DNA from 2 places in the Paraburkholderia sp. MPAMCS5 genome. Region 1 is predicted to be linked to the other one. Evidence: riboswitches for the same ligand, from Rfam matches in the RefSeq annotation. Region 1 holds a riboswitch; the other holds the start of a gene.
What was found. Region 1 has a riboswitch for cobalamin ahead of VOM14_RS29495 (CbtB domain-containing protein). Riboswitches for the same ligand answer to the same signal wherever they lie in the genome.
Positions count from the first base shown of each region.

Region 1 (3,203 bases):
ATTCGCTATCCACAGGAGCACGCCGAATTTATCGAGCGCTGTCACGCTGCCGGCCAGACGCGTCCGACACCGTTGATCCTGCAATACGCCACCGACGACTACAACTGCCTGCATCAGGATCTTTACGGCGAACACGTGTTTCCGCTGCAGGTTGCGATTTTGCTGTCGGAACCCGGCGAAGATTTTACGGGCGGTGAGTTCGTGATGACGGAGCAGCGTCCGCGTATGCAATCTCGCGCGGAAGTCGTGCCGCTACGCAAGGGCGATGCCGTGGTGTTCGCCGTGCATCATCGGCCGGTGCAGGGATCGCGCGGGGCTTATCGCGTGAATTTGCGGCATGGCGTGAGTCGGTTGAGATCGGGGGAACGGCATACCCTCGGCATCATTTTTCACGACGCGAGCTGAGGTTTTTTCCGGGCGATGAAGCGACGGGGATAAGGCAGGAGTTATCAACACATTTTGTTCACAAGCCTGTGGACAACCGCCCCAAAACCACGCCAACTACTTGACGCGACTGGTTTATCTCTCGTTGCGCAGCGCCGCAACGAACTGTGCGGCGGCGCTCACAAAACAAGCGCCGCCAACATTAAACCGACCGCGCCGCCGCGCGAGCCGTCAAACGCGCCGACTCGCCCCGCTCGACCAGCGCGCCGAACAGAAGCCCGATCGTCAACCACATGATCGCCTGCATGCCGAGCGCCGCCACGCGGAATTTCCAGAGCAGCGCGGCAGGAAAGGCGGCCGGCACTTCGTCGATAACCGGCATCGAAATCTGAACCGCCGCAATGACCGCGACAAACACCAGCCCCGCCACGATCGAGCCGTTCCATGCGCCGAGCTTCATCGCTGCCCGACGTCGAACCTTCAGCGAAAAAACCAGCGTCGCGAGGGAAATCGCGATCATCAGAAAGAAGAGACCCGTGCGCATTCCGATCGTTTCCGGGTCGCCGACCGCAGGTGGATTCGCCGGATACTTGATGTTCGGAACGATCACGAGCGCGACGAAAGCGCCCAGCGCAAGCCACGCCGACAACGCGCGCGCGCTCATCGCGCCCACTCGCCCGTACGCGTACGCAAAGACCAGCGAGAACAGTCCGCCGAACGCCGCGCCGTATGCCACGACGCCGGTCAGCAAGCCCCATCCGGCCTGTACATCGCGGCTGACGAGTGCCTCCTCGTGTGCGTGTTCCTCCTGCGCGCCCGCATGATCATGCCCATGCGTCGCACCGCTCGCGACATCGGCTTTTTCTTCGAAGGCGATCGCCCGATCGACCTGCGGCTCGCCTGCCACGCGCGCGAACGCGAACGTGAGCAGTCCCGCGGCGATGCCTGCAAGCATGCCGCGCAACAATAATCTACCGACCATGTTCTGCTCCGTTAGTGGCAGGGAAAGCCGAGCAGATGGCGGCCGTCGTGCACGAACTCATGCACGTACATGCCAGGCACCAGAGAAGTCGCGCCCTGTTCCGCGCCGACGAAATACAGCGCGAGCAACAGCAGCAATCCGCCGAAAACGGCCCAAGGCAGCAGCTCACGCAGCGGAATCGGCGTGGGTTGAATGGCCGGCTGGCGGACGGGATCGAAAACAGCTTCAGTCATGATGGACATCTCCTGGGGTAACGCGCCCCGTAGTCGATTACAAAGGAATGGTGCGAAGCTCAGGTCTGGCTTTCGGCACATGCTGCCGATTACAGTGGCGCGACCGCGCCGGGCTCTCACCGGCTTCCGCGCTTCGCAGTGCGGCTATTCTACGCGCTAAACTTCGGCGCCCGCGTTTCGCGACCGCACACGCAGTTTTCAGGGGAAGTGACGAATGAATCTACGGCTGTCGCTCATCAGCCATGCACCGACCGCCGCGATGCGCGCGGGCCGCATTCCCGCCGACGATCCGCTCGACGCGCGCGGCCTGACCGACGCGCAGGCCGCGCGCGCCCATTTGCCCCTTGCCGGCGATGCGCTCGCCTTCGTGAGTCCGGCCCTTTGCGCGCGCGACACGGCATCGGCGCTCGGCTTCACGGCAACCGTGGAACCCGGTCTCGCGGATCTCGATTACGGCGCCTGGCGCGGACTGCGCCTGGCGGACCTCGCCGCCGACATGCCCGACGAACTGTCCGCGTGGACGCGCGATCCCGAAGCCGCGCCTCACGGCGGCGAGTCGTTCGGTCAACTCGTGAAGCGCATCGGCGAATGGCTCGACGCGCTCAATGTCGCGCCGGGCCACGCGACGAATCACACGCGCGACATCGTCGCCGTCACGCATGCGCCGGTGATGCGCGCGGCGATCGTGCATGTATTGGGCGCATCGCCGGCCATCTACTCACGCATTGAAATCGCACCGCTCGCCGTCGTGACGCTCCAGCGCTCGCAGCGGCGCGGCTGGACATGGCAGCCGTCGTCGCGCTGACATCGAGTCCGCGCTTTGAACACGCGCTACTTCCCCGTCACTGACAAACGCAGCTTGCCCGAACCGGCAGGCATCAACGTAATGTCCGTGCGCTTGCCTCGCGCGCCCAGATAAAAATGCTGACGTCCCGGCGAATTCTGATCGTGCGTCGCGTCCGGCAAACACGAAGCGATATCGGCCGCGACGGCTTGCAACGCATCGGCTGTCGAGCCCGAATCGCGATGCGGCGTCCACATGCATTGATAGCTTCCACGTGACGACCCGCATTGCGCGTCGTCACCGTAGGGCTCGGCGACGCCTTTGCCGTCGTCCGGTGTCAGCGCGGCCAGCCCGTTCGGCGCGGCAGCCACGATCCGTTTGAGCGACGCGCAAGGGCTCGGCGAATCGTCCGCACTGGCGGAACACGGCGCGAGGCCGCAGAACGCCGCAACAGCGAGCGCGGCGACAAGTGGCTTGTGGGTTCTCATGGCGGCACGTCCTCGAAAAGTGGCACACGTGTTCCCTTATTGCACGTTTGATGCCGCGGCTCGTCTGCATGCTGCTTCGCTGACTGGGCGTCAGGCACACAACTTGCGTCCCCGCGATACCGGCTGATCGATCTGTCAGCCCGCTCATCCACGCGATAACTACATCATGTCAAACGACGCCGCCAGTCACGCCCCAACCCGTCTGCACTCGGGAATCGAGGGGATCGATAATATTCTGGGAGGCGGTCTCACGCCCCAACGCATGTACCTCGTGGAAGGAGCGCCAGGCACGGGTAAAACGACCCTCGCCTTGCAATTTTTACTCAAGGGCG
Region 1 covers NZ_JAYXBK010000022.1:69,119-72,321, reverse strand. The annotation lists gene VOM14_RS29505 (2OG-Fe(II) oxygenase) at 1-405, shown strand, start outside; gene VOM14_RS29500 (CbtA family protein) at 587-1,366, opposite strand; gene VOM14_RS29495 (CbtB domain-containing protein) at 1,378-1,599, opposite strand; adenosylcobalamin (AdoCbl) riboswitch at 1,651-1,737, opposite strand; gene VOM14_RS29490 (histidine phosphatase family protein) at 1,814-2,404, shown strand; gene VOM14_RS29485 (hypothetical protein) at 2,431-2,871, opposite strand; gene VOM14_RS29480 (ATPase domain-containing protein) at 3,038-3,203, shown strand, end outside.

Region 2 (3,203 bases), on a different contig from region 1:
ACGCCCGCCTCCGCGACGAGCCGCACGCGCGCGAACACGACCGCGCCGTGCGTGACGTCGGGATCGTCGCCGGCGTCCTTGATCGTGCCCGCTTCGGCTCCATCGTCGCTCAGGCGGCAGAACACGAGCGGCATCGGCACATGCTGGCCCTTCGGCAACACGATTTCGGCGACGTCGCTCACGACACCGGCGAGCAGCAGACGCGCCGCCGCCAGCGACGTCGCCGTCGCGCAACTGCCCGTCGTATAGCCGCTGCGCAGCGGCGCGGGTTGTTCGGGAGTTTCGTCACGCATCGCGGTCAGGCGGATGAACCGGCGGGTGGGCCGCTGACCACGCTCTGGCCGGCGGCACGCTTCACCACGTCGAGCAAGGTGATCGGCAGCGCCTGACGCCACGTATCGAAGCCGCCGAGCGGTTGCGCGTCGGCCAGCGCAATGCGCGTGAGCGCGCCGCCGTGACGCTCGCGCCATGCGGCCAGCGCGGCCTCGCCTTGCAACGTGACCGCGTTGGCCACCAGCCGTCCGCCTTCGCGCAGGTTCGCCCAGCACGCTTCGAGCACGCCCGCCGCCGTCACCCCGCCGCCGATAAACACCGCGTCCGGCGCGGGCAGTCCTTCGAGCGCCTGCGGCGCGCGTCCCGCGACGAGTTGCAGGCCGGGCACGCCCAACGCATCGCGATTGTGTTCGATGAAGCGCTGGCGCTCCGCATGCCCTTCGATGGCGATCGCACGGCAGCCCGGATGCGCGCGCATCCATTCGATGCCGATCGAGCCGCTGCCCGCGCCCACGTCCCACAGCAATTCACCGGGCGTCGGCGCGAGGCGCGCGAGCGTGATCGCGCGGACATCGCGCTTGGTCAACTGGCCGTCGTGCCGGAACGCGTCGTCGGGCAAGCCGCAGGTAAGCGGCAGACGCGGCGCGCCTTCGGTTGCGCGGCAGTCGAGTGCGATCAGATTGAGCGCGGCGGCCTCGCCCGCGGACCATTGATCCGCGCGGCCGTCGATGCGCCGCTCGCGGTCGCCGCCGAGATGTTCGAGCACGGTCATGCGCGTGGCGCCGAAGCCGCGCGCGTTCAGCAAGCCGGCCAGCGCGGCGGGCGTGCGGCCGTCCGCGCTCAGCACGAACACGCGTGCGCCGTCGTGCAGGGACGCGTTCAGCGCAGCCAGAGGCCGGCCGACCAGCGAGACCGTCGCGACGTCCTGGAGCGGCCAGCCGAGCCGCGCGGCCGCAAGCGACAAGGACGACGGCGCGGGCAGCACGCGCAATTCGTCGGCGGGCAACTGCCGCGCGAGCGTCGCACCCACGCCGAACAGCATCGGATCGCCGCTCGCGAGCACGCAAACGGACCCGCCACGCTCGGCGAGCAAGGGCGCGAGATCGAACGGACGCGGCCACGCGGCGCGGCGCGCGGCGAGGCGCGCGGGCAGCATCGACAGATGCCGCTCGCCGCCGTAAATCACCGACGCGTCAAGCAACGCGCGCCGCGCGGACCGTCCCAAACCGGCATAGCCGTCATCGCCTATGCCCACCACGGTCAGCCATGCCGGCATGCATCCATCCTCGTTCTGTATCTTCAAATCATGCGCTGTGCCACGCCGGTCAAAGCGTCCAGCCTCGTTGTGCTATTCGAAAAAAGGCATAATACAGCCGCCGGTGCCCTTCGGGGCCTAACAGGGAACACAGCGGAGAATACGGTGCCGCTGCGGCTGCCCCCGCAACTGTATGCAGCGAGTCCGCCTGCGCAACGCGCCACTGGTTCATCCGGGAAGGCAGCGGCGGACGACGACCTGTGAGCCAGGAGACCTGCCGGCCAGACTGTTCGTGCCAGCCAACATCGGGCGGGGTGTACCGATGCCGCAGCCATGCCGCTTGACGCATGCTCGGGCCGTCGCGCGACGCTAACCGCGGTGTCCGTCTTGAATCCAGCTTCGCCCACCACTGTTTTGCCCGACGCGGCTTGTGCGCCGCGGCCCTCGGCGTGCCCGGGGCTCGTGCGGATCGTCGCCGCGCGCGACGGCGGCATCTGCCGGATCAAGCTGCCGGGCGGCGCGTTGAGCGCGGCTCAGGCCGAGGCGATGGCAGACGCGAGCGAGCGCCATGCGAGCGGCGTCATCGAGTTGACGAATCGCGCGAACGTGCAGGTGCGCGGCGTGCGCGGCGGCCATGAAGCCGGGTTGATCGCCGCGTTGACCGATGCCGGGCTCGGGCCGTTGCACGATGCCGGCGCCGCCGCTCCCTACACGCAACAAGCGCAACACGCGCAACAAGCGCAACATGCCGACGACGTCCGCAACGTGATGATCAGCCCCCTCGCGGGCCGCGATCCGTTTGCGCTATTCGACACCCGGCCGCTTAGCGCCGCACTGCTCGCGATGCTGCAACGCGACGCGCGTTTCGCGGCGCTGTCGCCGAAATTCGCGCTGCTCGTGGATGGCGGCGAGCGGCTCGCGCGGCTCGATCATCCGCATGATGTGTGGCTCGCGGCGTCGCACGATGCCTCGGGCGACGTGCGCTTTGTGTTCGGTCTCGCAGGTTGTCCGCCGCCCGCCACCGCGCCGGCGCAAACGGATGCGACCGTGCAAAACGGCAGCGGCGCACTGGCCTCGGTATCGCCCGCGCAAGTCCCGGCGCTGGTTCGCGCGCTGCTGCACGCGTTCCTCGACCTTGCCGCCGCCGATGCCACGCGCATGCGTCATCTGCTCGCCGCACATTGCGCCGATGCGATCCTGCGGCACGCACAAGCCCATGTCGATTTCCCCTTGACGCGCGACGCAGCGCTCGTCAACTGGCGCCGCAACACGCCCGCCGATGCCGCGTTGCGCCTCGGCGCGCACGCTCAACGTAGCGCGGGCACGTGGCATGTGGGCGGCCAGCCGCCGCTCGGCCGTCTCGATGCCAACACGCTGCGCGGCCTCGCCGCCATCGCGCGGCAACATGGCGGCGGCGCGCTGCGCATCACGCCATGGCAAAGCGTGCTGCTGCCGGACATCGCGTCGCACGCGGTGCCCGTCGTGCTTGCCGCGCTACGCGAGCGCGGTTTCGCGTGCGATCCCGCCGACGCGCTCGCGCGGCTCATCGCGTGCACGGGTTCGAGCGGCTGCGCGAAGAGTCTCGCCGACACCAAGGCCGACGCGCTCAAACTCGCAACGTATCTGCCGCCGAACCTCGACGTGCACCTGAGCGGTTGCCCGCGCTCGTGCGCCG
Region 2 covers NZ_JAYXBK010000004.1:444,988-448,190, reverse strand. The annotation lists gene VOM14_RS12290 (cobalt-precorrin-5B (C(1))-methyltransferase) at 1-293, opposite strand, end outside; gene cbiE (precorrin-6y C5,15-methyltransferase (decarboxylating) subunit CbiE) at 299-1,549, opposite strand; cobalamin riboswitch at 1,636-1,824, shown strand; gene cobG (precorrin-3B synthase) at 1,907-3,203, shown strand, end outside.
Region 2: another riboswitch for cobalamin. It lies ahead of cobG (precorrin-3B synthase); the one in region 1 lies ahead of VOM14_RS29495 (CbtB domain-containing protein).